Catellatospora sp. TT07R-123: one gene and its partners. The protein of the gene in region 2 interacts with the protein of the main gene of each other region in a pairwise test. Links are inferred from orthologs where the notes say so. Each region holds a gene or a part of one and is shown on either strand. Other genes may lie near its edges.

Region 1 (10,231 bases), 870 kb from region 2 along the record:
CCGCCGCAGCTCGAACCCGCCCAGTGCTCGGCCGAGCTACATGTCGATGGACTACGCCGCCTCGTAGACCGGTGCAGCGGTGGCGCGGACGGACTTGAGGATGGTGATCAGCCGGTCCACGTCGACCGAAGGGAAGAGCGAGTCGGGTCCCTGTGGCGCGATCTCGGTGAACGGGGACTCGTAGAGCCTGCCCACCTCCATGACCCCGTTCTGGGTCAAGTGGCTGATCACCATGTTGATGAAGTGGATCTGGTTTGCGTTCAGCGTCCGCCCGACGAGGAACTCCCCGAAGGCCTCCGTCGCGGCTGCCCTGTCCAGCCCGACAAGTGACCTGATGAACAGGCCGAGGCCGTCCGCCGAGCGGCGCGCCTGATCGATGTCTTCGGCCGCGCCCACGCCGCTCTCAGCCAGCATCCGTTCCAGCTCGGCTAGGTCCGTGACGGAGAGCTGCTTGTTGCGGCGCAGCTTGTGTAACGCCAGGTGGTCCTCGTGATCGCGCAGGTAGACCCGGGCCTTGGCGCGGAACCGGTCGAAGTCGGTGCCGACCCTGACCCCTGTGAGGGTCACCTCGGTGAGCTCTCCGAGCTGGTCTTCAAAGTCGGTGTAAACGATGGTCCGCTTGGAGCGCTCGATCAGCTTGACCAGCGAGCGCATCCGGCGGCGCAGCAGTTCCAGCATCGGCAGGGTCACATCCTGCCACCACTCGTCGCCAGCCACCTCGTCCAGGAGCTGCTGCTGCTCGTGGATGGCCGGGATGCTGGTCTGCTCTAGCAGCGCCGACGCGATCTCCTGCACTTGCTTGCGCAGCCGCTCGTAGGCGGGCTCCACGTCGAGCTGTCCGAGTTGAAGCCGCAGCATGATCAGGTCGAAGCGCTTGGCGGCCTCGTCCTCGTCTCGGACCGCAGTCGGCAACCCAGCGAGCTTGCTGCCGATCTCGTCGATCGCTTCCGCGCTCAGCCGGTTCCAGTGAATGAAGTCGGCGTAGTACTCGACCGTGCGCCGCTGCGGGCGTACGACGAAGTTGTCCAGGTGGATGGCGGCGACCCGGCTGTGGAGCTGGTGGGCGATGTCCAAGCGCAGCCCGGCCTCGCTCTTGGTGCCGTCCGACTCCGGCTCCGCGCCCTCGGGAAGCCGTTGGTCGAGTCGGTAGATCAGTTCGAGTTGCGCTTTGAACAGGCGCTCGGTGAGCGACTCACTGAGAGAGCCTTCAACCATTTTGGGACTGTGGTTGAAGTACTCGAAGTTCTGGCAGAAGTCGAAGATGAAGAAGTCCTGCTTGTCCTGCCCCGGGGCATAGAGGTCCTTGCAGAGCCTGGTGCCTCGGCCGATCATCTGCCAGAACTTGGTCTTCGACCTCACGATCTTGAAGAAGACCAGGTTGACGACCTCTGGTACGTCGATGCCGGTGTCGAGCATGTCGACCGAGATGGCGATGTGCGGGGCCTTGTCCTTGACCGAGAAGTCGTCGATCAGGTTCTGCGCGTACTCAGTCTTGTGGGTGATGACCCGGGCAAGGTGGCCGGCGTGTTCGGGGTAGTTGGCGTCAAAGCGCTTCGCGATGAAGTCCGCATGGTCGTTGTTCTTGGCGAAGATAATCGTCTTGCCGATCCGGTCCCCGCTGGCAACGCGGTGACCGTGGGTCATCAGCGTCTCCAGTACCTTGTCGACGGTGTCGGCGTTGAAGAGCCACTTGTTGACCGCATCGCGGTCGACGTTGTCCGGCGGACCGTCGTCGCCCCAGTCGATAGAGTCCCAGTAGTCCTTCTCCTCCTCGGTCAGTTCGTCGTAGCGGATCCCGTCCCGCTGAAATTTGAGCGGCACCGATACGGCCCGGGGCGGGACGAGGAAGTCCTCCGCGACTGCCTCTTCGAGGTCGTAGTTGTCGGTAGGCACGCCGTCTTCCAGATTGAAGAGGCTGTAGGTGTTGCGGTCGATCTCGTTGCGTGGTGTGGCGGTGAGCCCGACGAGCAGGGCGTCAAAGTACGAGAAGATGGCGCGGTACTTCTGGTAGACCGACCGGTGAGCCTCGTCGATGATGATCAGATCGAAGTGGCCGGTCCCGAACCGCCGCACGCCGCTCGCGGTTTCGTTGATGAGACCCATCATCGTCGGGTACGTCGAAACGTAGACTCGCCCCTCGGTGTCCTTCTCGGTAACCAAATTGACCGTGGCGACTTCGGGGAGGTGGGCCTTGAAGGCGTTGACCGCCTGGTTGACCAGCGCTTTACGGTCGGCGAGGAAGAGCACCCGCTTGGCCCAATTGCCCCGCATCAGCAGGTCGACCAACGCGATAACGGTCCGAGTCTTGCCAGCGCCGGTCGCCATGACGACGAGCGCCTGACGTTGCCGGCGCACCTCGAACGCCTCACCGATGGCGCGGATGGCGCGCTGCTGGTAGTACCGCTCGACGATGCCGGTGTTGATCGGCACCTCCGCCAGCGGCCGGCGGGTGCTGCGCCGCTGGATAAGCAGCTGCAGCTCCGACTTGGTGTAAAAGCCCTGCACCTCACGCGGAGGATAGCCGGTGTCGTCCCAGAACCAGGTCTCGTAGCCGTTGGTGTAGAAGATGACAGGCCGCTGGCCGTACACCGTTTCGAGGCAGTCGGCGTAGAGCTTGGCCTGCTGCTGACCCACGGTCGCGTTCCGGCGGGTGCGCTTGGCCTCGACCACGGCCAGCGGCTTGCCGTCGTCACCCCAAAGGACATAGTCGACGTAGCCGACGCCCTGGTTGTTGGGCATCCCGGCTACCTGAAACTCCCGGTCGCGCGGCTGGTCAAGCGGCCAGCCGGCCTCGCCAAGCAGCAAGTCGATGAAGAGGTCCCGGGTCTGTGCCTCGCCGTAGTCGTGGTCGTCAGGCCGGGATTCGTTGGCGGCCTTGGCGGCGGCAATCTCGGCCCGCAGCTTCGCCAGTTCCGCATCGAGGCTGGCGTTCTTCTCCCGCTCGGCGGCGAGGGCAGCATCTTGGGCCGCGAGCTTCGCCGCCAGTTCCTTCAACTCGGCCTGGGTCTGCTGCCGGACGGAGGCGGGAACGGGTCGGGGGATCAGATTCGGGTCGAAGGCAATCGCGCTGCCCGGAACGGCCGCCGGGTCACGGGTGTAATGCCGAGCCACCCAGTAGAGGACGTGGAACAGCTCCCGGACCACCGGCAGCGCATCGGTGGACTTGATCGGCGTGGTCTTGTGAACTGCCGCGTTGCCCTGCTTGCGAATGATGTCCATCTTGGCCTGAAGGGTCGACCCGACCAGGCTACGCAGGGACGACTCGTAGATCATCCCCGAAAGGTCGCTCTTGTACGGCTGATTGAGGCTGCTGTCGGCCTGGTAAAGCCAGGTGAGGGTGAGTTCGAGGGTGCGCCGGGCATAGAAGCACGAAGCCCGCGGGTCGGCGACAGTATGGCTCTCGGCCCGCAGGGCTTCATTGAACAGCTCAGGCCACTCGGCCCGCAGGAACGCGAAGTTGCTCATCGAGCGCCAGCCCCCAAAGTTAACAGCGCTCGATCATCTCACGTCAGAGCAAACCCCGGAAGGCCCGATCCTGCAACGACGCGAACAATGCGTCCAAGTCGTCGAGGTGCCCTTGTTGCCTCGCCTTTAGTAGGCTCACGGCGGTCACGCGGCTAGCGAACTCCCCTTGTAGTTCGATGGGCGGTAGTAGTACTCGCGTCTCTGCGATTTGCTTTATGTTGAGCGTCGGTTGGCTAACTGTGCGAAGTTCGCTAGTGAAGTAGTCTTGTACCGCCGATGTTCTCAGATAAGCAGCAACGTACTTCCGTGTAGTCTCGTTCTCCACAGGTACCCGAGCGATCGCTCGCGCGATGTTGGAGCCGATATCTTCAGGACCAACTACGGCGACATTTCCGATAGAGCCAACGCAGCTAATTAGGATCTCGTTGCCTCGAAGTCGCGACCGACTGTACTGACTCTCGACAGAGTGGCTAATGCGTTTCAGCGATGAGCGGTTAACGCGCCCCCCCATGAGGTCGCCCACTCTTACGATCGGAACTCCAGCATCGTCTTGATCGCCTGGTTGAACCACGCCATAGTTGATGCGGTCAGACGGCGCCACCAGTGCCGAAAGTTCGCAAGATGTCCAAGTCCTCGGGTTCGTTCGTGGGTCTCCGAACATGCTGAGGAAGATGGACTGGGTAAGGTCGTCGATGTGGGCGAAGGCTTCCCGGCGCTTGGTACGCAGCGCATCCACCTGGTCCAGCACCTCCGCAATCCTCCGCTGCTCGGGCAACGGCGGGAGAGGCAATGGAAACTTCGCTAGTTCTGTAGGACTCAGCCGTGGAAGATTCGCCCCGGTTGCCCTCGATGCGGCCAGCGCGACTATGCGGGGATGAGCAAGAAAGTGGGCGAAATAATCGCGATCGAGTCGGCTACCCGGAGAGATAGGAAGAATATCTGTACTGCACACGCCGCTGAAATTGGGGCGAGCAATTTTGGCAAGATAAGGGCGGAGTTTTCCGAAAAGGACTTGCTCGTTGGTGAACCGGAACTTTGTGCTCATAAGGTCGGCATCGCCAACCGTCTTGACATTAACCAAAGCGCCGCCGCGCTTGATATTCTCAAGTCCCACGTAGGCGGTGACATCCCCTACGTCACTCGGCTCAACGGTTTTTCTCGCGATTGTGGCGACCTCACCAAGGGATACCACTTCCCAGCCGCTCATCCGAGCATCGCCTTGAGGTCGGACATGCCCTGCTGGATCTCGGACTCAAGGCGTTCCAGGTCCGCCAAAACTTCGAGCGGAGACCGATGCTCGACCTCTTCGTGGACGACCTTCTTGTAGCGGTTGAGGCTAAGGTCGTAGCCCTGCTCGACAATGTCGGCCCTCGGCACGCAGAAGCTCTGCTCGGTGCGCGCCCGCTTTAGCTCGTCGCTGTCACGCTGCGCCCAGCGGACCAGCGCATCGGGCAGGTTGTTCTTCGCGTGGTCCTCCTCGCCGAAGTCCACGGTGGGCACTGGGCCAAGCTTGCCATCGGGCAGTAGCGCGGTCCGCTTATCGTCCAGGCTCCAGCCGTCTGCGGTGACTTCGTAAAACCAGACGTGGTCGGTGCCGCCGCTGTTGGTCTTGGTGAAGAGTAGGATTGCCGTGGAGACACCGGAGTAGGGCTTAAAGGTGCCGCTGGGGAGCTTGATTACGCCGTCGAGCTTCTGGTCCTCGACCAATATACGACGCAACTCCCTATTTGCCGTGCTCGATCCGAAGAGCACACCCTCTGGCACGATTACCGCCGCCCGGCCGCCCGGCTTCAACAGCCGCAAAAACAACGCCAGGAACAGCAGTTCGGTCTTCTTGGTCTTGACGACCCGCTGGAGGTCCTTCGACGTGCTCTCGTAATCAAGGCTGCCAGCGAACGGCGGGTTGGCCAAGATGAGCGAGTATTTCTCCGCCTCGCTGCTCACGTTCTCGGCGAGCGAGTCGCGGTACCGAATGTCTGGGTTTTCCACGCCGTGTAGCAACATGTTCATGCTGCCGATTCGTAGCATCGTGCCGTCGAAGTCAAAGCCGTGGAACATGCTTTCGTGGAAGTGCTTCCGCTGCTCTGCGTCGACCAGGACGCTGCTGTGTGTGCGACGGACGTACTCTCCGGCCTCGACCAGGAAGCCCGCGGTGCCGCAGGCCGGGTCGCAGATCTCGTCGCGCGGGCCTGGGGCCATCATCTCGACCATCAGCTGGATGACGTGGCGCGAGGTGCGGAACTGGCCGTTGTGTCCGGCCGTGGCGATCTTACTGAGCATGTACTCGTACAGGTCACCTTTGGTGTCCCGGTCGTCCATTGGGACGCCGTCGAGCATGTCGACCACACGGGACAGCAACGCCGGGTTGGGGATGGTGAACCGGGCGTCCTTCATATGCTGCGAGTACGTCGACCCGTCGCCGCCGAGGGTCCGCAGCAACGGAAAGACCCGCTCGCCGATGATCTCGAACATCTCCCTCGGCGCGGCGCTTTTGAAGCGCGACCAGCGCAGGTCGTCGTACTTGCGTCCCTGGTCATCACTGCCCTCCGGGAAGATCCGGCGCTCCATCGGCATGCCCAGCCGGTTGGCCTTGTTCTCCTCAAGGGTATGCAAATCGTCCAGGCGCCGGATGAAGAGCAGGTATGTGATCTGCTCGATGACCTCAAGCGGGTTGGAGATGCCACCCGACCAGAAGGCGTCCCAGACTCGGTCGATCTTGCTCTTCAGTTCACCAGTGATCACGTAGCGTCTTCCCCACCTCAGTGCATGCTTGGACCCACACGTTACCGGGTCGCTCCCGTCACGGGATCGGCTGATGGTGCCCCTCGCAGGAGTTCTGTCCCGATGCCATAGGTTGTCTCACTTCTGCCTGTCAGACGATCTTCCGGCGAGTGCCGCGCCGACCTGCTCGACGGCACCATCGCCGAAGGACTGATCGACTTCTTCCGCAAACCGGACCCGATCATCGACGCAGTCACGGCCGAGCGGACGCTACGCGCCGACGGCACCGACCGGCACCAAGCCGAACTCGACACCATCACCGGACATATCCGCACCGCCGAAGCGGCCGTCGACCGCTACCTCACCGCGTTCGAGAACGGCACCCTCGACGAACGGACCTGCGGCCACCGCATCCAAGACCTGACCCTCAAGCTCGACCAGCTCCGAGCCCGCCACGACGAACTCCACCAGCTCCGCCACGCCCTGCCAGCAATGCCTAGCCCGAAGGCGATCGAGCGCTTACGTCAGGAACTCGCCGACGTGCTGCACCACGGCACCCCAGGTCAGCGCAAAGCCGTCATCGAAACCCACGTCGCCGAGATCAAGATCCAGGGCAGCACCCTCACCCCGGTCTACAAGATCCCACTCGAACAACTCGATCAAGACAACGATGGGCCGGTCGATTTCTCGACCGACCCATCGTTTCGCACAATGGTGCGGGTTGTGGGGCGGGCGGGACTCGAACCCGCGCGACCGAGGGATTATGAGTCATCTTGAACGCGACGACTACACCACCTAGCAGCCACTATGGTTTCGCATCGTGACACGTTGACCTCTGGGTTCCACTCCGACCACACCATTTCGCGTCACGTTTGGCGTCACGCTCGTTCGCCTGGCGACTGAGCCTTGACGCCACCAGGCCGTACTCACCGCCCAGGAGCGCCAGGCCGTTGCGTTCGCACTCGGGCAGCTCATCGCACCGGCTGACCAGCGCGCTTGTGCTGAAGTTTCCGAAGTGCGGTTCGCCTACCAGGCTACCGGGTTTGAGCGGCTGACAGCCCAAATGGCGCCAGGTGCATGACTCGGCGATTAGCCCGCTGGCGGGCACACAACGCCGCAACCCGGTCCGGCTCGAACCGGCCAATACCAACCTCGCAACGGCACCGGTGAACCGCTCGACGGCGACCGCGTCCGCTGCTCGAACATGTCACACAAGATCGCCTGAGGTTCCGGTGACCCGCATTTCCGCCGCTAATCAACGGTGGGGCGGGCGGGACTCGAACCCGCGACCGAGGGATTATGAGTCCCCTGCTCTAACCTGCTGAGCTACCGCCCCGAGCCGGCCACGGCCGGCGGGCACTAGCGTAACCGCTACGGCCCGCTGTCTTCATACCCGATCAACCTGCACCGCGCCAACGCCTTGCCGGTGCCCGCCGGGTGCCGCCGGGGACGCGATCGTTCGTGCAGTTTCGGGGAAACTGCACGAATTCGCCTCATGATTCCAGCACTTTCCCCGAAACTGCCCCAGCCGACGCGACGCGACGCGCGAGGGGACGGGGAGCGGGGCCGGGGGCGGGTGGGAACGAGTCGAGGCCCGGACCATACGGTCCGGGCCTCGACTGACTGGCTCCCCCACTTGGACTCGAACCAAGAACCTGCCGGTTAACAGCCGGCTGCTCTGCCAATTGAGCTACAGGGGAATGTGCCTGTCACGTCGCTTCGGATCTCTCCGCGGCGGCGTGCCTCGACAAGACTACAGGACACCACCCCGGGTATGGCAAACGGGTAACCCCGGCCCGTCCGGTGTCGCGGAACGCGCACACCAGGCAGGATGGGACACAATACGCGATCGAGGACAGGAGCCACGATGAGCAAGCTGTGGTGGTTCGCCGCCGGTGCGGCGGTCGGGTACGTGGTCGGCACTCGTGCCGGTCGCGAGAAGTACGACGAACTGGTCGTCACCGCCCGGAAGGTGATGGATCACCCGACGGTGCAGGAGGCGGCCGGGGTGGTCCAGGCGCAAGCCGCGCGCCTCTACGACGAGGGCCTGCGCAAACTCAACCAGCACGTCTAGCAGCCAAGTTGCCGGGCAGTCGGGCGTATGGCGGTGCCGGAAACGCCCGACTGCCCGGCAACTTGCGCGAAGTGGGTCAGGCGGCGGCGCGGCCGATGCCCGGCAGCGGCGGGTCAGCAGCTCCGTCGAGCCCGACCACGCCCAGCTCGTCGCGAGCGGCGTCGAGTTCGGCCACGTCGTCGACTTCGAGGTGATCGCAGTCGGCGTGCGGGCCGCCGAGCACGGCCGCGAGCATCGTGCGGGCCAGTTCGGCCTGCTCCGGGTCGTCGTGGCGGCCGAGCCGGACCTTGACGACGGAGAGCCGGGCGCGGCGCAGCCGGGTGACGGCCTGGGTGGCGCTCTCGGCGGAGAGCATGAGGTGGGCCGGGCTGAGGCAGGCGCCGATGCGGGACGGGTCGGCGCGGTCGAGCAGGGCGACGATGTCCTGGGAGCCGGAGACCAGGGTCTGCGGGGCGGCTTCGACGGCGACGCGGACGAGGCGGCCGGTGTGCCAGGCGACCTCGGTGAGCCCGGCGCTGAGGTCGCTGAGCAGCCGGGCGGCTATCTCGCGGTGGGTCTCGGCCTGGTCGGTGCCGAACCGGGGCAGCGTGGTGGAGACGGACCCGTGGTTGCTGTCCTCGGGCATGAGGTCGACCAGCACCCGGGCCAGGTCGAGGGTGTATAGCCACCAGCTGCGCCAGGTGCCGTCGGCCGGGGTGGCCTCGGCTCCGGCGTCGAGGGTAACGACTTCGAGGCTGCGGCTGGCCAGTTCGGTGCGCAGGCGGCGGCGCAGCCCGATGGACGAGGCGAGCGTGGTGGCGAGGATGGGGCCGAGCCGCAGGCTGATGCTGAGCACGTCGGCGAGCAGGCGTTGCCGCTGGGGCACGACGGCGGTGTCCAGGCGCCGCAGGAGGCCGCGCACGTCCTTGACGTTCTCGACGGAGACCACCGTGGCCACATGCACGGTCTGCCCGTCGGGGTGTCGTAGGCGCATCGGTCACCTCCGCACGGCCTCATGTTGCCGAGAAGGTACTCGCCTGATCCACATCAGACAAATAGAGGGTAGCTAATGAGGTGGTGAACTTGATCTCGCTCATCGTCTCATTCACGTCAAGAGGGCCGCCCCCGCGTGCGCGGGAGCGGCCCTTCACCGGTTCGGGGTCAGCGGCACAGCACCGAGGTCATCCGCCGTCCGGCGACCCAGAGTCCGATCGCGAACATCACCGCCAGGTACGCCACGTGGATCAGCATCGACCACGCGAAGGTGGCCGTCGTGATGCCCCGGACCAGCTCCACCGCGTGGTAGAGCGGGGTGAGGGCGATCAGCACCTCGACCGGCGGCGGGTAGTCCTGCACCGGCGAGAAGGTGCCCGAGAACAGGAACAGCGAGAACTGCCCCGCGTTGATCAGGTCGAAGTCCTGCCAGCCGCGTACGAACGTGCTGACGGCCATGCCGACCCCGCCGAAGGCCAGCCCGATCAGCATCGTGGCCGGGAACGCCAGCAGCGCCAGCGGCGCCGTGGTCAGCCCCATGACCACCATGAGGATCAGGAACGCCCCGGTGTAGACCGACCCGCGCACGATGGCCCAGATCAGCTCGCCGAGCGCGATCTCCATCGGGCGCAGCGGGGTGGCCAGCATGCCGTCGTACGTCTTGGCGTACTTGAACTTGAAGAAGAAGTTGAAGGTCGTCTCCGACATCGCGCCCGACATCGCCGCCACGGCCAGCATCGCCGGTGCGACGAAGGTGGCGTACGGGATGACGTCGCCGTTCTTGAGCGTCAGGTCGCCGACGAGCGCCCCGACGCCGATGCCGATCGACAGCAGGTAGAGCACCGGCTCGAAGAAGCCCGACGCCAGCACCACCCAGTAGGCGGGGCCGGAGCGCAGCGCCCCGACGTTGCGGTTGATGACCGAGAAGATCCGCGACGGCGAGACCAGCCCCTCGCGGGCGGCCCGGGTCACGGCGTACGTGGTGACCATGTGTTCCCC
Region 2 (10,046 bases):
GCGCGCAACACCGGCATCATGGCGCTGGACACCGAGCTGGTCGCGTTCTGCGACGACGACGACGTGTGGCACCCGGCCAAGCTGCGCCGGCAGGTCGAGGCGCTGGTGCGTACGCCGGACGCGGAGTTCGCGACCTGCGCGGTCGAGGTTGAGTTCGAGCAGGCGGTGCACCCGCGCCTGGCCGGGACCGGCACGGTCACCGTCGAGCAGCTGTCCCGGTCGCGGATGTCCATGCTGCACTCCTCCGGCTTCCTGGCGCTGCGGGAGGCGCTGCTGGAGGACGGGGTGATCGGCCCGGTGGCCGAGGACGCCCCCGGCAGCCAGAACGAGGACTGGGACCTGCTGCTGCGGGCCGCCCGGCGGCACCCGATCGTGCACGTGGACGAGCCGCTGGTGCGGGTCCTGTGGGGACGCAGCAGCTTCTACGCGTACGAGTACACGACGAAGATCTCGTCGCTGCGCTGGATGATGGCGCGCCACCCGGAGATCTCGGGCTGCCGCCCCGGCGCCGCCCGCGTCTACGGCCAGCTCGCATGCTGGTCGGCGGCGGCCGGTGACCGCCGGCAGGCCTGGCGCTGGGCTCGCGAGACGGTCCGGCACAACTGGCGCGAGCCCCGGGCCGCGATCGCGCTGGCCGCCATCGCCGGCGCGGTGAAGGTCGAGACGGTGCTGACCGCGCTGCACCGCCGGGGGCACGGCATCTGAGCACTGCCCATTGCCCGTGTGCACTGACGTACGATACGGTGTTGAACCTTGTTGGAAGTTGGTGAATTCGGGAGGCACAGTGCTCGCGCCGCAGCGTCAGCAGGCGATCCTCGCGCAGGTCCGCCGGGCCGGCGGCGTACGCGTGGCCGATCTCGTCGCCGAGCTCGGCGTCTCCGACATGACGATCCGCCGCGACCTGGAGGTCCTCGCCGAGCGCGGCCTCGTGATCAAGGTGCACGGCGGGGCGACCGCGCCCCCGTCCGGCGTCGCCGACGAGCCGGGCTTCGCGGCCAAGGCGGAACGCCAGCGCGCCGAGAAGGCGGCGCTGGCCGAGGCCGCCGCCGCGCACGTGCAGCCGGGCAGCGCCGTCGCGCTGTCGGCGGGCACCACCACCGTGCGCATCGCCCAGCGCCTGGTCGACGTGCCGGGGCTGACCGTGGTCACCAACTCGATCCCGGTCGCCGACGTGTTCTACCGGGCCGGGCGGCCTGACCAGACGGTGGTGCTCACCGGCGGCACCCGCACCCCCTCCGACGCGCTGGTGGGCCCGATCGCCATCGCCTCACTGCGCGACCTGCACGTCGACCAGCTGTTCCTGGGCGTGCACGGGATGAGCACCGAGGCCGGGCTGACCACGCCGAACCTGCTCGAAGCCGAGACGGACCGGGCGCTGATCGCCGCCACCCGGCGCCTGGTCGTGGTCGCCGACCACACCAAGTGGCAGACCCTGGGCATCGCCTCGATCGCGCCGCTGACCGCCGCGCACCTGCTCATCACCGACGCCGAACCCCCGACCGGCGTGCGCGACCTGCTCACCGTCGAGCTGACCGACCAGTGACCCCGGACCGACCAGCGAGAGTGCCATGAAGCGAACCTCCATCACCATGGCCGACGGCCGTGAGCTGATCTACTTCGACGAGCGTGACGACGCGGTCCGCGCGACCGTCGACGACCGCGAGCTGCCCCCGCCCCCCGCACCCGCCCAGCTGCGCTTCGACGCGCTCACCGACGAGTGGGTCGCGGTCGCGGCGCACCGGCAGGGCCGCCCGCTGCTGCCCTCGACCGCCGAGTGCCCGCTGTGCCCGTCGACCGGTGGGTTCCGCACCGAGGTGCCCGCCGACGACTACGACGTGGTCGTCTTCGAGAACCGCTTCCCGTCGTTCTCGGGCGAGTCGGGGCGGTGCGAGGTCGTCTGCTTCTCCCCCCGGCACGACGCGTCGTTCAAGGAACTGCCGGTGTCGCGGGTGCGCACCGTGCTGGCCGTCCTGGCCGACCGCACCGCCGAACTGTCCGCGCTGGGCGGGGTGGAGCAGGTGTTCTGCTTCGAGAACCGCGGCGTCGAGATCGGCGTGACGCTGCACCACCCGCACGGCCAGATCTACGGCTACCCGTACGTCACCCCGGTGACCCGGCGCTACCTCGATGCCGCCCGGCGCCACCGCGACCTGGGCACCGGCACCAACCTCTACGCCGACCTGCTCGCCGCGGAGCGGTCGTCCGGCGAGCGGGTGGTGGCCGCCAACGAGTTCTGGACCGCCTTCGTGCCGTACGCGGCGCGCTGGCCGTACGAGATCCACATCGCACCGAACCGCCAGGTGCCCGACCTCGCCGCGCTCACCGAGACCGAACTCGACGCGTGCGCGCCCCTGTGGTCGGAGGTGGCCCGGCGCCTGGACGGCCTGTTCGACCTGCCCATGCCATACGTCGCGGGCTGGCACCAGGCGCCCGTGCGCACCGACCGCGAGCTCGGCTACCTGCATCTGCGCATCTTCAGCAGCCGCCGCGCCCCGGGCAAGCTGAAGTACCTGGCCGGGTCGGAGTCGTCGATGGGCGCCTGGGTGAATGACATCGCCCCCGAGCAGGCGGCTGCTGCGCTGAGGGCCGTCACCCTCTAGATTCGTACATGTGAACGACATCGAGGTCGAACCGGGCGTACGGCTGCGGCTGCGCCACCGTGACGGTCAGCGGGAACCGTTCCTGCTGGTCCACGGGTTGTCCTCCAACGCCCGGCTGTGGGACGAGGTGGCCGGCCACCTCGCCGCGGCCGGGCATCCGAGCTGGTCGGTGGACCTGCGCGGGCACGGCGAGTCCGACGCGCCCGAGCACGGCTACGACACCGGCACCGCCGCCGCCGACCTGGCCGCGGTCATCACGGCGCTCGGGCTGGACCGGCCGGTCGTGGTCGGCCAGTCCTGGGGCGGCAACGTGGTGACCCGCCTGGCCGCCAAGCATCCCGAGCTGCCCGGCGCGCTCGGGCTGGTCGACGGCGGCTGGATCGACCTGCGCGCGACCTTCCCCGGCTGGGCGGCGTGCACCGCGGCGCTGCGGCCCGGCGACATCGACGGCCACCCCGCCGAGCGGATGCGCGGCTGGCTGGATTCAGCACATCCGGAGTGGTCGGTGACGGCCCGGGAGGCGACCCTGGCCAACATGCGGATCGAGCCCGACGGGACCATGTGGCGGCGCCTGACCGTCCCGCACCACATGCAGATCCTGCGCTCGCTGTGGGACGAGCCCGCCAGCGCCGACCTGCCGCTGGTCACCGTGCCCGCGCTGCTGCTGCCCGCGGGCGGCCCCGACGGCGAGCGCGCCGACCACGTCCGCGCGGCCGCGGCCGCGCTGCGCGACGCGCGCATCCGCTGGTATCCGGGCGGCGACCACGACCTGCACGCCCAGCACCCCGACCGGGTCGCCGCCGACCTGCTCACCCTGGTGCCCGGCCGCGAGGCGGCGGCATGACCCGTCTGCTGGTCGTGATGGGCTCCGGCGAGACCACCCCCACGATGATCAAGCCGCACCGCAGCCTGTTCGCGACCCTGCCGCCGAACGGCCGGGCGGTGCTGCTGGACACGCCGTACGGGTTCCAGCTCAACGCCGACGAGATCAGCGCCCGCGCGGTCGGCTACTTCGCGCAGAGCGTCGGGCAGGCCGTCGACGTGGTGTCCTGGCGGCGGGAGCCGGAGCCGGGGCTGGAGCGGGAGCGGGCGCTGGCCGCCCTGCGCGGCGCGAGCTGGATCTTCGCCGGGCCGGGGTCGCCGACGTACGCCCTGCGCCAGTGGCGCGACACCGACCTGCCGGGGCTGCTGCCCCGCGCCGAGGTGCTCGTGTTCGCCAGCGCCGCCGCACTCACCCTCGGCTCGCACACCATCCCCGTGTACGAGATCTACAAAGCGGGCACCGAACCGCACTGGCTGCCCGGCCTGGACCTGTTCGAGCAGCTCACCGGCGTGCCCGCGGTGGTCATCCCGCACTACGACAACGCCGAGGGCGGCCACCACGACACCCGGTACTGCTACCTCGGCGAGCCCCGGCTGCGGCAGCTGGAGGCCGAGCTGCCCGACGACCGGCTCATCGTCGGCGTCGACGAGCACACCGCCCTGGTCTGCGACCTGGAGCAGCGCACCGCGACCGTCATCGGCAACGGGCGCCTGACGCTGCGCCGCGCGGGCCGCAGCACCGTCTACCCCACCGGGACCACCCTCCCCCTCCCTTTCCCCGAGGCCGAGGAGAGGAAGGGCACCTTCTCATCGCATTTCGTAGCAGAAGCGCCCCTTCTTGACGCCGCCGCCGACCACGGTGCGGGGGCGGAGCCGGCGCAGGCCACCGGCGGTCGGACGGGCGTCGCGACCAGCCTGCGGGAGGCCGCCGACGACGCCGAGGAGCGGTTCACCGCCGCGCTGGCCGCACGCGACGTCGACGGCTGCGTGGCCGCGGCGCTCGAACTGGAGCAGGTGATCGTCGACTGGACCGCGGACACCAACGTCTCCGACGACGGCGAGCACGCGCGCGGGCTGCTGCGCGGCATGGTGGTGCGCCTCGGCGAGCTGGCGGGCACGGCCGACCCGACGCCGCTGCTCACTCCGCTGGTCGAGGCGCTGCTGTCGGTGCGCGACTCGGCCCGGACCCGCCGCGACTGGGCCGCCGCCGACCAGGTGCGCGACGCCCTCGCCGCAGCCCGCATCGAGGTCCGCGACACCCCCTCCGGCCCCGTCTGGCTCCCGCCGGGGGCATGATCGCCGATTGCGGTCAGAAACGGGCCGCGGAGCGCATCTTCTGACCGCAGATCACGATCTCCAGCCCCGGCCCCCGCGCACCTCGCGCGCCCCGCGGCGAGGGCGCAAAAAAGACCAGACCCGCACGGGCGCGGGTCTGGTCTCTGGGAAGGGACTTTCAGGCGGGATTATTCCGTTTTATACCTGGCTCAACGAGGTCGGGCCGGGCGGGAAACGGGTGCTCAGGCCCCGAGCTTGCGGGCCAGCGCGGTGTCGAGGGTGTTCATGAACTCCTCGGTGGTCTGCCACGGCGCGTCCCGCGAGATCAGCAGCGAGAGGTCCTTCGTCATCGCGCCGCCCTCGACGGTCTCGATGATGACCTGCTCCAGCGTGTCCGCGAAGTTGGTCACCGCCGGGGTGCCGTCCAGCTTGCCGCGGTGGGCCAGGCCCCGGGTCCAGGCGAAGATCGACGCGATCGGGTTGGTCGACGTCTTCTCGCCCTTCTGCCACTGGCGGTAGTGCCGGGTGACCGTGCCGTGCGCGGCCTCGGCCTCGACGGTGCGGCCGTCGGGCGTCATCAGCACGGAGGTCATCAGGCCCAGCGAGCCGAAGCCCTGCGCCACGATGTCGGACTGCACGTCACCGTCGTAGTTCTTGCACGCCCAGACGTAGCCGCCCTCCCACTTCAGCGCGGCGGCGACCATGTCGTCGATCAGCCGGTGCTCGTAGGTCAGGCCCTTGGCGTCGAACTCGGCCTTGAACTCGGCCTCGAAGATCTCGGCGAAGATGTCCTTGAACCGGCCGTCGTACGCCTTGAGGATCGTGTTCTTGGTCGACAGGTAGACCGGGTAGTTGCGCAGCAGGCCGTAGCTGAACGACGCCCGCGCGAAGTCGCGGATCGAGTCGTCGTAGTTGTACATGCCCATCGCGACGCCGCCACCGGGGAAGTCGGCGATGGTGAACTCCATCGGCTCGCTGCCGTCGGCCGGGGTGTAGGTGACGGTCACCTTGCCGGGGCCGGGCACCACGAAGTCGGTGGCCTTGTACTGGTCGCCGTGGGCGTGGCGGCCGACGACGATCGGCTTGGTCCAGCCCGGCACGAGCCGCGGCACGTTGCTCATGATGATCGGCTCACGGAAGATGACGCCGCCGAGGATGTTGCGGATGGTGCCGTTGGGCGACTTCCACATCTTCTTCAGGCCGAACTCGGCGACCCGGGCCTCGTCCGGGGTGATGGTGGCGCACTTGACGCCCACGCCGTGCCGCTTGATCGCGTTCGCCGCGTCGATCGTCACCTGGTCGTCGGTGGCGTCGCGGTGCTCCATGCCCAGGTCGTAGTACTCCAGCTCCACGTCGAGGTAGGGCAGGATCAGCTGCTCGCGGATCTGCTTCCAGATGATCCGGGTCATCTCGTCGCCGTCGAGCTCGACTACGGGGTTGTTTACCTTGATCTTCGCCATCTCGCAGGCGCTCCTCTTACCTTCGGGCGTCCGGCGGCAGGGCGCCGGGCGGCGGTCGCACGATTTAGCAGTACGAGCGTACTGCCGTACCCACCTGCCGCAACCCCCAGGGTGCCCCACCTCTCACCGATGCCCGAATCGGCGCCTTGCCGACCGGGTCTACGCTCTGCGGCCGACAGGAGCCCGACTCATCCGAGGAGATGGGGCATGGACAGCGACCCGCTGCCATTCCTGCCGACGCTCACCACAGCCGTGATCGTCGGCCTGCTACTACTCATCGTCATCCTGAAGTCCATCCACAAGATCGGTCCGACCGAGGTCGGCCTGGTCACCAAGCGTCTCGGCCGCAAACTCCGCGACGACAACCCCATCGCGTTCGCCGGGGAGGCCGGCTACCAGGCCGACCTGCTGATGCCCGGCCTGCGCCTCAAGCTGTGGCCCGTCTACGGGGTCACCAAGTTCCCCTGGGTGCAGGTGCCCGCCGGCGAGATCGGCGTGGTGATCTCCCAGGTCGGCGCGCCGCTGCCGATCGGCGCCAAGAGCGCCCGCTACCAGCCGGGCTTCGGCAACTTCTCCGACCTGCGCAACTTCGTCGCCACCGGCGGCGAGAAGGGTGTGCAGCGGCCGGTGCTGCCGCCCGGCACCCTGGTGCCGGTCCACCCGGTCGCCTTCCTGATCATCACGGCCCGCTCGGTCTTCGGCGTGCCGGTGTCGCCGGAGTTCCAGGTCCTGGCCGCCAAGCGCCAGCTGGCCCCGGCCGCGTTCGGGCTGACGCCTGAGCGCCTGAAGGTCGTGGTGATCTCACCGCACGGCGACCGGGACCTGATCGGCCTGGTCACCGTGCTCGAAGGCGAGCCGCTGCCCTCCGGCGACCTGGCCAGCCGCCTGGGCGGCTTCGACGACATCGCGGCGATGGAGCAGGGCGCCGACACCACCGACGCCGAGATCATCGACGTGCTGCTGGGCTCGAAGAACGAGGTGCACAACAACTACCAGGACTTCCAGGCGTTCCTGGACGCGGGCGGCCGGATCGGCCTCCAGCACGACCCGCTGCTGTACGGCGCGTACCTGCTGAACCCGTTCCTGGTGCTGGTCGAGATGGTGCCGATGCTGGTGGTCAACCAGGGACAGGTCGCCGTGATCAAGGGGTTCGTCGGCCTGCCGACGCTGGACACCTCCGGCACCGACTTCAAGTTCGGCAGCATCGTGCGCCCCGGCCACCGCGGCATCTGGCAGGAGCCGCTGCGCACCGGCAAGTACGCCATCAACCCGCGCATCTACGCCGCCGAGCTCGTGCCGACCTTCATCCTGACCCTGAACTGGGCCAACCACATGTCGACCGCGCACGACCTGGACTCGCGGCTGGAGCCGATCGTCGGCAAGAGCCGCGAGGGCTTCGTGTTCAAGATCGACCTTCAGGTGCAGATCCACGTCTCCGACGGCCGCGCGCCGCGCGTGATCTCGATGGTCGGCACGATGCTGAACCTGGTGAACGAGGTGCTCCAGTCGGCGGTGGGCAACCACTTCCGCAACACGCTCCAGGCGCTGGAGGCGATCAAGTTCATCGAGACCCGGCACGAGGTGCAGCAGGCCGCGTTCGCGGCGATCACGCAGTACCTGGCCGGGTACGACGTGGAGACTCGGGGCGTCTACATCCAGGACGTGGTGTTCCCGCCGGAGCTGGTCGAGGTGCTGACGCACCGCGAGATCGCCAACCAGCAGCGGGCCACCTACGAGGAGCAGCAGCGGGCCGAGACGGTGCGCGTGCAGATGGAGAAGGCCCGCGGCACCGCCGACATGCAGGCCGAACTCGCCTCGGCGGCGGTCTCGGTGGAGATCAGCTCGAACAAGGCGAAGGCCCGGGAGGCGGAGGCGGGCGGCCAGGCCGCGTACGTCCGGCTCACGGGACAGGCCGAGGCCGACCGGGCCCAGGCCGTCGGTCTGGCCGAGGCCAAGGCGACCGAGGCGATGGGGCTGGCCCGCGCGGCCGGCTTCCAGGCGCAGCGTGACGCCATCGGCGAGCTGCCGACCGCCCTGGTCGCACTGGCCAACGCCATCGCCGAAGGAAAGATCAACATCATGCCGGAGGTACTGGTCACCGGCGGCTCCAGCCTCGACGGGCTCGCCGCCACGCTGATGCGCGCCCTGCACGAGGGCAAGATCCCGCTCCAGCGGTCCGAGCAGGAGTGAAGCCGGTGCGGGGCGGTCCGGCCGTCGAGGCCGGGTCGCCCCGCACGTCAGCCCCAGGTGATCTCGCCGCGACCGGCCTCGGCCAGGGCGGTCTTGACCTGCGAGAACGGCTTGCTGCCCAGGAAACCCTTCGGGTTCATCGGGCTCGGGTGCCCGGCCTCCAGCACCACGTGCTGCGGGTTGCGCACCAGCGCCGCCTTCTTGCGGGCGTACGACCCCCAGAGCACGAACACCACCCGGTACGGCGAGTCGTTGGCGGCCTTGATCGCGGCGTCGGTGAACTGCTCCCAGCCCTGGTTGGCGTGGCTGTTCGGGGTGCCCGAGCGCACGGTCAGCACCGCGTTGAGCATGAGCACGCCCTGGGCGGCCCAGCCGGTGAGGTCGCCGTTGGCCGGCGGGTTCACGCCGAGGTCGTCCTTGAGCTCCTTGTACACGTTGCGCAGGCTCGGCGGCACCGGCACGCCGGGGCGGACGCTGAAGCTCAGCCCGTGCGCCTGACCGGGCTTGAAGTACGGGTCCTGCCCGAGGATCAGCACCCGGGTGTGCGCCGGGGAGGTCAGCCGGAACGCGGTGAACAGGTCCTCGCGGGGCGGGAAGACGGTGCCGGCGGCGTACTCGGCCTCGACGAAGGCGGCGAGCTTCGCGGTGGCGTCGAGGTCGAGATGCGGCTTCATCACGTCGCGCCACTCGCCGGGCAGCATGTCAAGCAGGTCCAATGCCATGCGCCACACCATAGTGCCCACTACCGACAGACGCCTCTTCGGCGGGGCCGCCGCGGCCGGGCGGCGCACACGCCGGTTTGCCCGGCGCAGGGTGCGGGTACGGCTATAGGCCGGGAAGTTCGGATCACTCGCGGGGAGGCACGTCGTGAGAGCATTCGTCAGAACGCTGCTGGGAACGGTCTCGGCCCTCCTGGCCGTCGGGTTGTTCGGCACGGCCGCCGCGGCGGTGGTGAGCCCTTCGGGCGACCGGGCCAAGGCCGAGCTGTGGACGGCCATGGGCACGCAGTGGTCCGACAGCGCCAGGTACACGAGGGAGTACTACGTCGCCGCGCTCCTGGGCGGAGCGCATCCCGGCGCCGCGCAGGCCGCGGCCGCCAGCCTGATGAAGAACCAGAAGGACATCGGTGCCGTCTTCGCCAAGTACTACGGCACGGGCACCGGCGACCAGATCAGCGACATCCTGTCGCAGCAGGTCGCCATCGCCGCCGACCTGGTGCCGGCCGCGGGCGCGGGCGACAAGGCCAAGCTCGCCGACGCCACCGCGCGATGGCAGCAGAGCCACGCCGAGCTGGCGAAGGTCCTCAGCACGGCGAATCCGGACCACTTCCCGTACGAGCAGACACGCCAGCTGCTCGACCGGAACCTGGCGCTGCTCACCACCGCCGTCACCAGCTTCGCCGGGGGCGACTACGCGCAGAGCATCGCGGGCAACGAGGCCTACTACCAGGACGTGCAGAACCTGGTCGGCTACTTCGGGAACGGCATCGTCGCGGAGTTCCCCGAGCAGTTCAAATAGCCGAGAAGGGCGCCTCCCGCCATCCGGCGGGGGCGCCCTTCTGCACGGCGCGCGGCGTCAGAGACCGGCGACGTCGGCCTGCTTGGCGCGGACGGCCTCGGCGGCCTCCTTCAGCCCGGCGAGCTCCGACTCGTTGAGGTCGGTCAGCACGATGTTCCGGGCGCCGGTGGCGCCGATCGCG
Region 3 (10,114 bases), 680 kb from region 2 along the record:
AGCGGTCGAACATCTCGTAGACGTCGGGGTAGTTGCGCAGGCTCTTGGACATCTTGCGGCCGTCGGAGCCCTGGAGGATGCCGTGGCTGACGCAGCTGCGGAACGCCGGCCGGTCGAACAGCGCCGTGGCCAGCACGTGCATGGTGTAGAACCAGCCGCGGGTCTGCCCGATGTACTCGACGATGAAGTCGCCCGGGTAGTGGTTCTCGAACCACTCGGTGTTCTCGAACGGGTAGTGCACCTGGGCGAACGGCATCGAGCCGGACTCGAACCAGCAGTCCAGCACCTCCGGCACCCGGCGCATGGTCGCCCGGCCCGTCGGGTCGTCCGGGTTCGGCCGGGTCAGCTCGTCGACGTACGGGCGGTGCAGGTCGGTGACCTTGACCCCGAAGTCCTCCTCCAGCTGCGCCAGCGAGCCGTACACGTCCACGCGCGGGTAGGCCGCGTCGTCGGAGACCCACACCGGGATCGGCGAGCCCCAGAACCGGTTGCGGCTGATCGACCAGTCACGGGCGTTGGCCAGCCACTTGCCGAACGAGCCGTCCTTGACGTGCTCCGGGGTCCAGCTGATCTGCTGGTTGAGCTCGACCATCCGGTCCCGGAACGCGGTCACCTTCACGAACCAGCTCGACACCGCCTTGTAGACCAGCGGGGTGTCGCAGCGCCAGCAGTGCGGGTACGAGTGCGTGTAGGTCTCGTGCCGCAGCACCATGCCGCGGTCCTTCAGCTCGCGGATGACCGCCTTGTTCGTCTCGAACACCTGCTGGCCCTCGTACGGCGGCACCAGCGCCGTGAAGCGCGCCCGCTCGTCGACGGTCACCACGGTCGGGATCCCGGCCGCCAGGCAGGTGTTCTGGTCGTCCTCACCGAACGCCGGGGCCAGGTGCACCACCCCGGTGCCGTCCTCGACCGTGACGAACTCCGCGCCCAGCACCTGGAACGCGTTGTCGCCCGCGTGGTTCACCAGGAACGGGAACAGCGGCGCGTACTTGCGCCCGACCAGGTCCGCACCCTTGACGGTGCCGGTCCGCTCGTAGCCCTCCAGCTCCTTGGCGTAGTAGTCCAGCCGTGCCGCGCCCAGGACCAGCTTCTCGCCGTCCTTCTCCATGACCGCGTAGTCGATGTCCGGGCCGACGGCCAGCGCCAGGTTGCTCGGCAGCGTCCACGGCGTGGTGGTCCACACCGCGACCTTCTCACCGGTCTCCAGCTGGAACTTCACCGCCAGGGTGGGGTCCTGCCGGTCCTTGTAGACGTCGTCCATCCGGGTCTCGGTGTTCGACAGCGGCGTCTCGCAGCGCCAGCAGTACGCCAGCACCCGGAAGCCCTCGTAGACCAGCCCCTTGTCGTACAGGGTCTTGAAGGCCCACATGACCGATTCCATGTAGTCCAGGTCGAGGGTCTTGTAGTCGTTGGCGAAGTCCACCCAGCGCGCCTGGCGGGTGACGTAGCGCTCCCACTCGCTGGTGTAGCGCAGCACCGAGGTCCGGCAGGCCTCGTTGAATGGGGCCACACCCATGTCGAGGATCTCGGCCTTGGTGGTGATGCCGAGCTGCTTCTCCGCCTCCACCTCGGCGGGCATGCCGTGGGTGTCCCAGCCGAACCGGCGCTCCACCCGCTTGCCGCGCATCGTCTGGTAACGCGGCACCACGTCCTTGACGTAGCCGGTCAGCAGGTGGCCGTAGTGCGGCAGGCCGTTGGCGAACGGCGGGCCGTCGTAGAAGACGAACTCGTTCGACCCCTTCACCCCGGCGTCGCGCTGCTCCACGCTCGCCGCGAAGGTCTTGTCGGCGGCCCAGAACTCCAGGACGCGCCGCTCCAGGGCGGGCAGGTCGGGGCTGGCGGACACGCCGTCGGCGGCGGCCTCGTGCAGTGGGTAGGCCATCGCGGGCTCCTCGTCACACTCGTCACTGATACGTACTCAGTGCGAGGACGAGCCTTGTGGGCCCGCGGTACCACCTCGCTTGCCCGTGCCAGGGTGCGCACGGGCCGCTCGTTCGGCTGTGACGGGCCGTACCCGTCCGGTTCTACTGGGCCCCGGTCACCCGGGTCCGTTCTTCCGGAGGCTCACCGGTGATAGCCGGGTCGATGCCTGTGCGTCCAGATTACCGCCGCCCCGGCCCGACCGGTCTACCGGGTTTCGGCACTGCGACATGCGCGCCTGACTCCGCGGCTTGATCGGCGTCAGGCGCGTCGCCGCTCGCGCTCGATCTCCCGGTACGGCTCCCGCATCGGCTTGCGGACCGCGTCCACCGAGGCCAGGTGCGCGTCCTTCGCCACCCCGTCGATCAGGTACACCCGCGTCCGGGCGTTGCCGAGCGGCCGCACCAGTCCGTGCTTGACCAGCGCCTGCACATCCCGGATCGCCTGATCCCGGGTGAGCTCCTCGTCACCCTGGTACGTGGTCCGCCGCAGCTCGCCCAGCGCGGCCGCATACAGCGCCGACACCGTCCGCTCCGGCAGCCCGCGCTCGGCCGCCACCCGCTCCAGCTCCCGCCACAGCCGCTCCGAGTAGTCGACCCGCCGTTGCACCAGTTGCGCCTGCTTGTGGTGCGCGGTGAGCGCGAACCGCAGCCACGGCCGGGCGTCCCGCTCCGGCTGGAACGAGCCGCCCTGGGTCTCCTGGAGCGCCTGGTAGTACTGCACCGTGTGGACCTGGTCGCCGAGCCACTGCTCGATGGAGGAGAACTCGGGCGCCAGGACCCCGTCGCGCGCCAGGACCAGCGTGTGCAGGCACCGCCCCATCCGCCCGTTGCCGTCCCGCCACGGATGGATGCAGACCAGGTTGAGGTGAGCCATCGCCCCTCGCACCAGCGCGGGCTGGTCGAGATCTCCGTCGTTGAGCCACTCCACCAGTTCCCGCATAAGTTCCGGCACCACGTCGGCATCCGGCCCGGTGTAGGCGGGTTCCAGCGGGTCGTTACTCGTCACGTAGATACCGCCGGCCCGGTATCGGCCCGGCCACTTCGGCAGGTTGTATTTGAGAATCATGAAATGCAGGCTCGCCAGCAGCATCTCGCCGTAGGAGAAGTTCGCCATCAGCGGTGTCTGCTGCACGAAGGTCATGGCGTCGCGGTAGCCCAGGATCGCCAGCTGGGTCTGCTCGTCGACATCAGCCGACAGCGTCTGCCCTTCCACTGCGGCTCGCGCGTCGGACATGCTGACCGTGATCTGCTCGATCGTGTTGGAGCCCTGCACCGCCGCAGCGAACAACTCGCGCCGCAGCTGACCCGTCCACCGAGGATGAGCACGAACGTGCAGCTGGAGGTCGCGGCGCATCTGCTCGATCTCGCCGAGCACACGCAGGTCGTCGTCGTCTAGCTTCGGCGTCTGAAGCAGCATCGCTCCATGCTACTACTCCTGTCGCATGTTCGCACGGAGCCGACCTGGGCGCATGAGTCTGTTAAATCCTTGTTCCGGCCGTGCCTGAAGTGCACCGGATCACCCGTCGCGGGAATCCGACATCCTGCCCCACATTCCACTGTGTACGGCACTCCGCCAGCGCGTACGTGAGTGACCTGAATCGCATCACAGGTGGGCTGACCGTTCGGTGAGCGTGGATGCTACCCAACGGTCTAGTGACCTCACCGGCCCGAACGGCCATCATGTCCGGTGTTCGCATCCGATGCCATCGCAGCGCGTGCGGACACATAGGACACAACGAGAGGCACGAAGTGTCAGACTCCGACTACACCACCCCCGAAGAGCCGGCTTCGACGCCGAAGCCCGCCGACGACGGCGCGGCCGACTCCAAGGCGTCCGACGCCAAGGCCGCCGCCCCCGCCGGCGCCGCCCCCAGCGCTGCGCAGAAGGACGACGACAACAACGGCGGCCGCAAGCGCTGGCTGCTGCTGCTCCTCCTGCTCCTGCTCATCCTGCTCCTGCTGCTGTGCGGCGGTTTCGCGTACATGAAGTGGTGGAAGAAGAGCGACGGCCCGACCCCGGGCACCTCGCCTTCGGCTGTCACGGCCACCACCGCAGCGGCCAGCCCGTCGCCGGCCGCGCCGTCGCCGAGCCCGTCCGCCGCCCCGTCGCCGAGCCCGAGCCCGGCCGCCCCGGTGCTGATCGCCGTGCCGAACGTGGTCGGCAAGTCGGCCACCGACGCCGAGAAGATCCTGGCGACCGCGGGCTTCACCAACGTCAAGTTCGTCGGCGACGACGGCAAGGAGCTGACCCTGCTGGTCAGCTGGAAGGTCACCAAGCAGTCGGTGAAGGCCGGCGACAAGGTCTCCGGTGACACCGAGATCGTGCTGACCTGCACCTCGGTCAGCAACGGCAAGGGCTGACCTTCGCCCACGCACGCGTTTTCGGCCGCCACCGGGCACCCCGGTGGCGGCCGGATCCGTTTCCGCCTTAAGGTTCGAGGTCAGCGCGGGGAGACCAGCGCGCGCAGGGTGCGGGCCTCGGCGACCAGGCGGCTGGACCCGGGCCGGGCCGCGACCTCGGTCAGCGCCGCAGGCACCTGGCGCACCCCGACCGCGGCGGCGCAGCGGTGCGCCAGCGCCATCAGGTCCGCCGTGCCGGGCCGCGCCTTGGGTTCCGCCACCAGCGGCGGCAGCGCCGCAGCGACGATCTCCCACACCGCCTGGCACGCCCCGGCCTGAGTCGCCTCGGCCAGCGCCGCCGCGACCCGGTTGGGTTTCACCATCCCGGCCGCACCCAGCCGCCCGATCTCGGCCCCGACCACCGTGAAGTCCACTGCTCCCGTGGCCGCGAACCCGAGCAGGCCGTCGACCGCCGCGACCCGGTCGGCGACGGCGCGGGAGCCGAGCGTGTACGCCAGCGCCAGGTGCACCGACGGACCGGCCGGTCCGTCGCACTCGGCCAGCAGCGGCAGCAGCAGCGCGCCGCCCTCCGCGTCCTGGTCGGCCAGGGACGCCAGACCGTGCACCGCCCAGGCCGCCACCACCTCCGGGTGCGAAGGCAGCGCCGACGTCCACAGCTGCGGATCGGTCACCGGCTCCGATCGCCAGGTCGTCAGCTCGTAGCGGTACACCTGGAACAGCTCGCGCACCACCGGGGCGACCCCGTCCGGCGGCGCCAGCGCCACCGTCCGGCGCAGCTGCGGCACCTGGTGCCAGGCGGGCACGTGCGGCCCGGCGACCTCGTCGCGGACCACGGTCACCGGGTCCGGGGTCGGCATGCTGATCCACTGTGCGAAGCGGACGCCCGCCGGGGAGGTGAGGGCGGCGGCGGCCGCGACGACCTGCGGCGCCACCGTACGCGGCAGGCGCAGCAGCGCCTGGTCGAGGTCGATGCGCCACGGCTGCCAGCCCTCGCGCTCGGCGCGGGTGAGCCGTTCCAGCAGCACCTCGGGTGCGATCGCGCCGTTGGCGTGGGTCGGCGTGGCCGTCAGCAGCGGCACCGGGCGGCGGATCAGCTGGGCGGAGATCTCGGCCAGCCGCACCGCGTACATCCGGGCCGGCGAACCGCTGCTCCCGCGCAGCAGCCGCAGCGGCATGCCCTGGACCGCCTCCTCCGAGCGGAACACGTTGAGCATCTCGCGCCAGCGCTCGCTGCGCCCCCGGGCCAGCACCGCGCTGAGCAGCGCCTCATGCAGCTGCTCGGCGAACCCGGGCCACCAGGCGCGGGCGCTGTCCAGCTGCGGGCCGATGGCCCGGATGAGCGCGTCGTGGTCCCGGCTGCGCCAGGCCACCAGCCCGGCGAGGAACCGCTCGACGGTGGCCATGGACCGGTCCCCGGCCGTGATCGCGGCCAGGTCCTCGGCCACCTCGTACACCGAACCCGGCGCCAGGTCGATCGGGGCCGGGACCGGCGCGGGCAGCGCGACCGGCGGCGGCGCGGCGGTGTCCGGGCCGCCGTCGAGCAGCGCCAGCAGCTGCGCCGCGAGCTCGGGCCGGGCCCTGGCCGCCCGCCGCAGCCACACCGTCTGGGCCTTGACCAAGCCTTTCTCCGGCCGGGCCAGCGCCGTGGCGCAGATCTCCACCAGGGTGTACGGGTCCAGCAGCCCCGCCTCGTCGGCCGCCCGCAGCATCCGCTGGGCCAGCCCCGCCAGCGGCGAGCTGCCGGTCTCCAGCAGCCGCCGGTAGTCGGCGACCGCCTCGGCTGCCTCAGCGCCGGTCGGCGCCAGCTCCTCGTGCATCCGGGTGTACGGCCGCAGCTCGGTCGGCCTGCCCCCGCGCAGCAGCCGCGCCCGGCACCCGTCGAGCAGCGCCGCCCGCACCCCGGCGTCGTCGGCGGCCAGCCGGATCAGCGCGGGCAGGAACCCCGAGCCCTGGTACGTGTAGTCGAGCCGCCCGCCCAGCCGGTCGTGGGCGAACAACTGCGGCACCAGCTCCCGCGTGAACGGGCTGCCCCGCAGCGCCCCGTCGGCGTCGGCCTGCCCGCGTACGTGGTCGATCCACCCGCCGACGAACCCTTCGGCCGCCGGGACCGCGCAGCCGCTCTCCCGCACCAGTTCGGCCACCAGCACCCAGTCGCCGCGCGGGCCTGACGTCTCGTCCGCCGGCAGCCGCTCGGCCAGCACGTGTGCCAGCTCGCCCTGCCAAGGGACCTCGCGCAGCCGCAGCAGCTCCAGCACCGGCTGCGGCGACAGTGAGTTCATCATCCAGCGCAGCTCGCCCTGGCGTAGCGCGGCGGCGGCCTTCTTCGCTGTCGAGGCTGTCGCCGCGATCGCGGCGGCGCGGACCCCGGCTCGCTGCTGGAAGTGCTCCCAGGTCGCCGGATGCTCCCGCAGATATGCGGCGACCTGGTTGAACGCGGCCCGGCGCTCCTGTTCCCCGGTCGCCCGGGCCCAGTCCAGGACCCCGGGACACGATCCGTCGACCAGCGCCTGCCGCAGTCTCGGCCAGCCCTGCGCGCTCATCGCGGCACCGCCGCGTCCAGGCGCAGGCGGGTGGCGAGCTGGTGCCGGCACGGCCCCCGGCTGCCCCGGTGCCGTCCCCACCACACGCAGGTGCATCCGGCCGGAACCCCGTGCTCCAGCCGCACCTGGTAGACCCCCTCGTTGCCGCGCACGTGGGCCACCCCGTCGCCAAAGGTGACCGCACCGGCATCCAGCAGCGCCTTCGCCCCGGACAGCCGCGGATTCAGCTTCTCGGCCGCGTCGGTGCCGTACGGCATCACCCGGTGGAAGTAGGTCGCCTCGGACACGTCGTAGCCGACCCGACCGGCGGTGCCCAGCAGCGCCAGCGCCGCCCGGACCCGTTCGGCGGGCAGGCCCGTGGCCACGGCCAGGGCGTCGGCGTCGAGCGTGGGCACCGTGCCCAGCAGCTCGCCGATCTGGTCGGCGGCGTCGGCGAGGTCGTCGGCGGCCAGCGCCGACAGCACCGCGCCCTCGCCGGAGAACCCGCGGTAAGGCTCCGGGGACAGGGTCAGCGACATCCGGAGGGTGGGCGTGGTCAGCTCCCACACCGAAGCGAGCGCGGGGCTGCCGGGGCGGGCGGCGGGGCCGTACACGGTGAGGGTCTGCGCGTGCCGGGCCAGACCGCGCAGCGCGGCCAGCCGCTGGGCCCCGGCCAGGCACACCGCGCCGGGCACGGGGCGCGCGGTCAGGCGCAGTGACCGGCCGGCGGGCACCACCCACAGCACCGACCGCTCGCGCGGCAGCCGCTGCAGGAAAGCGGCCGCCTCCGCGCCCGGCACGACCGCGCGCGGCTCCATGCCCGAGGTCATCGCGTGCACCTGCGCGAAGCCGCGCAGCCAGCGGCCTGGCAGCGGCACCTTGCGCTCCACCAGGGCACCGTCCATGGTGGACACGGTCAGGTCGTGGGGGCCGACGGCCAGGTGCAGCGGGTCGCCGCCGCCGACGCGGGCCAGCGCCACCTGTAGCGGGGCGTTGACGTCGACGTTGGTGGTGCCGTGCTCGGGCCGTTCACCGTCCAGGCCGGACGGCAGCACGTCCATCCGCGCGTACACCCCGCAGCAGCCGCTGAACGACTCGAACCGCAGCATGTCCTCGCTGCCGGTGACCACCGGGTCCAGGATCGCGGCGCGGTCGGCGGGCTGGAAGTAGCGGGCCCGCGCCACCTCCGCCACGGCCAGCAGGCCCTGGGCGACGGTGTGCGGGGTAGTCATGAACCCCTGGAAGAAACGCGGGTTGGCGCTGGGTCCGCCGGAGGTGCTCAGGCCGAGGCCGTCCGGGGTCAGCGCCGAGGCACCGCGGTACGCGTAGGCGGCTGTCGGCATGGCGGCCACCGTAGGCGCAGGTTACGACAGTTCGGGGAACCAGAGCTTGATCTCGCGCTCGGCCGACTCGGTCGAGTCGGAGGCGTGCACGAGGTTCTCCCGGTTGGACAGCGACAGGTCGCCGCGGATGGTGCCCGCGGCCGCGGCCCGGCCGTCGGTCGCGCCGACCAGGGCACGGATCACGGCGATCGCCTGGTCGCCGGAGACGATCGCGACGACCAGCGGACCGGAGGTCATGAACGTCTTGAGCGGCGGGTAGAACGCCTTCTCCACGTGCTCGGCGTAGTGCGCGTCGGCCAGGTCGTCGTCCATGGTCCGCAGCACGAGGGCGTCGAGGGTCAGGCCCTTGCGCTCGAACCGCGTCACGATCTCGCCCACCAGGCCACGGCGTACGGCATCAGGCTTGATCAGCACGAGCGAACGTTCCGACACAGATCCTCCTCGAACGCGACACATGGTCCGACCTGCGGCGATGCGAGGTCGGTTCACCAGCCTACCCGGCTGCACTTTCCTCGATCGACGGACCCGCCTATGGTGGCCATGAGGACACAGCGTCGCCGTACGACGGCGCGCTGTGGGGGACCACTCGCACTGCCCAGCGCCACTTGGATAGGGGAGGCCGAGCTTGGCACGGTTGGGGCGCAAACCGGTCCGGCCGGGCCGGGTGACCATCGCGGTCTGCCTGGGCGCGCTGGGCCTGTTCGTCATCTCGATGTCGGCCGGCATGGGCAGCTGGCCGCTGGGTGCCGTCGGCGCGGCGATGCTGGTCATCGCGGTCGCCCTGCTCACCACCGCGTCCATGCGCGGCACCGACAAGGCGTTCGTGGCGGGCACGATCCACGTGGTCAAGGTCTCCGAACCGCCGCACGCCGAGTTCGGCCGCTGCGAGATGCAGGTGCTGCTGGACGCGCCGGGACACCCGGGCCAGACGGTCAACATGATCGATCCGAGGGTCCAGGTGCTCAAGTGGCCCGACGTCGGTGACACGCTGCCGGTGCTGGTCGCGGTCGGCGACGCCCGGCGCATCAAGATCCAGTGGGACCGCGTGGGTACGCACGGCGAGCGCTACGCCGCCGACCTGGGCGCCACCTACGTCGAGGGCGACCCGCACGCCTTCCCCGACGGGAACGGCTACGAGGAGCAGCACTACGTCGACCCGCACCACATCGACGACGACTACGACCCGTACGACGCCTACTACGACTTCGCCGGCAACGGCGACGAGGCATACACCGGCTACCGCGACGACGACCCGGTCGACCTCGACGCGGTGCCCGTCTCAGCCGTGCCCGTCGAGGCGGTGCCGGTGTCCGCGGTGCCGGTCGACGCCGACCGCGCGCGCCCCGAGCCGCCGCGCCCGCCCACCCCGGCCGCCCCGATCGACGGCACCCTGGAGCCGCTGTCGCGGCGCCCCAGCCCGCACCACCGGCGCGAGGCGGCCACGGCGGTGCTGGAGGGCGAGCTGATCGGCGACGTGCCCGCGCAGCGCCAGCCCCCGCTGGACGACATCAGCGCCCTCGACTTCTCCGCCGTCCCCGAACCGGACGGGCCGTCGGCGCCCCCGCCGGCCGAGCCGGTCGCACCCGCGCCCCCGCCGGCTGCCGCACCGGTCGCCGACACCGGGGTCGACGACCTGCTGATCGCGTCACCCCAGGCCCGGCCTGCGGTCGCCAGCTCCATCCACGGCGTCGGGATCACGCTGATCGTCGGCGACCTGGAACGCTCCCGCGCCTTCTACCACGACCTGCTCGGCTTCTACGAGGTCGACGGCGGCGCGGGCAGCCTGGTGCTCGCCTCCGGTGAGACCCGGATCGTGCTGCGCAAGGCCAACGACCCCAGCCCGGTCAACCGCCGCCTGGTGCACCTCAACCTGGAGGTCAGCGACGTGGTCGCGGTCTACGAGGAGCTGAAGGTGCGCGGCGTGAAGTTCGGCTTCGCCCCGCGCGTGGTCAACCAGGGCGAGCGGCTG

What was found.
Region 1: the proteins of Cs7R123_RS16620 (region 2) and Cs7R123_RS12855 interact in binary tests that used the Escherichia coli proteins (3 or more experiments, as listed by UniProt). The link is inferred for Catellatospora sp. TT07R-123 from one-to-one orthologs.
Region 3: the proteins of Cs7R123_RS16620 (region 2) and ndk interact in binary tests that used the Escherichia coli proteins (3 or more experiments, as listed by UniProt). The link is inferred for Catellatospora sp. TT07R-123 from one-to-one orthologs.

What each region holds. Positions count from the first base shown.
Region 1 is NZ_BNEM01000001.1:3,019,128-3,029,358, forward strand. What follows is about bases 3,939-6,937. They hold Cs7R123_RS12855 (class I SAM-dependent DNA methyltransferase), read right to left. Parts: upstream 6,208-6,937; coding sequence 4,669-6,207; downstream 3,939-4,668. Other genes in these bases: Cs7R123_RS12850 (restriction endonuclease subunit S), read right to left, coding at 3,939-4,672; Cs7R123_RS40145 (hypothetical protein), read right to left, coding at 6,457-6,666; Cs7R123_RS40150 (hypothetical protein), read left to right, coding at 6,679-6,937. Outside these bases: Cs7R123_RS12845 (DEAD/DEAH box helicase family protein), read right to left, coding at 52-3,465; more of Cs7R123_RS12850, read right to left, coding at 3,509-3,938; more of Cs7R123_RS40150, read left to right, coding at 6,938-6,963; Cs7R123_RS12880 (hypothetical protein), read right to left, coding at 8,337-9,233; Cs7R123_RS12885 (ABC transporter permease), read right to left, coding at 9,401-10,222. UniProt on the Escherichia coli protein: The subtype gamma methyltransferase (M) subunit of a type I restriction enzyme. The M and S subunits together form a methyltransferase (MTase) that methylates A-2 on the top and A-3 on the bottom strand of the sequence 5'-AACN(6)GTGC-3'.
Region 2 is NZ_BNEM01000001.1:3,883,301-3,893,346, forward strand. The notes cover bases 7,233-10,046. They hold Cs7R123_RS16620 (uracil-DNA glycosylase), read right to left. Parts: upstream 9,070-10,046; coding sequence 8,395-9,069; downstream 7,233-8,394. Other genes in these bases: Cs7R123_RS16615 (SPFH domain-containing protein), read left to right, coding at 7,233-8,347; Cs7R123_RS16625 (hypothetical protein), read left to right, coding at 9,215-9,865; mdh (malate dehydrogenase), read right to left, coding at 9,923-10,046. Outside these bases: Cs7R123_RS16585 (glycosyltransferase family 2 protein), read left to right, coding at 1-705; Cs7R123_RS16590 (DeoR/GlpR family DNA-binding transcription regulator), read left to right, coding at 785-1,543; galT (galactose-1-phosphate uridylyltransferase), read left to right, coding at 1,569-2,600; Cs7R123_RS16600 (alpha/beta fold hydrolase), read left to right, coding at 2,611-3,444; Cs7R123_RS16605 (hypothetical protein), read left to right, coding at 3,441-4,718; Cs7R123_RS16610 (NADP-dependent isocitrate dehydrogenase), read right to left, coding at 4,940-6,157; more of Cs7R123_RS16615, read left to right, coding at 6,365-7,232. UniProt on the Escherichia coli protein: Excises uracil residues from the DNA which can arise as a result of misincorporation of dUMP residues by DNA polymerase or due to deamination of cytosine.
Region 3 is NZ_BNEM01000001.1:3,199,562-3,209,675, forward strand. Bases 6,885-9,766 are described here. They hold ndk (nucleoside-diphosphate kinase), read right to left. Parts: upstream 8,602-9,766; coding sequence 8,167-8,601; downstream 6,885-8,166. Other genes in these bases: Cs7R123_RS13695 (SWIM zinc finger family protein), read right to left, coding at 6,885-8,145; Cs7R123_RS13705 (VOC family protein), read left to right, coding at 8,771-9,766. Outside these bases: ileS (isoleucine--tRNA ligase), read right to left, coding at 1-1,882; Cs7R123_RS13680 (Fic family protein), read right to left, coding at 2,182-3,339; Cs7R123_RS13685 (PASTA domain-containing protein), read left to right, coding at 3,672-4,283; Cs7R123_RS13690 (DUF6493 family protein), read right to left, coding at 4,364-6,823; more of Cs7R123_RS13695, read right to left, coding at 6,820-6,884; more of Cs7R123_RS13705, read left to right, coding at 9,767-10,114. UniProt on the Escherichia coli protein: Major role in the synthesis of nucleoside triphosphates other than ATP. The ATP gamma phosphate is transferred to the NDP beta phosphate via a ping-pong mechanism, using a phosphorylated active-site intermediate.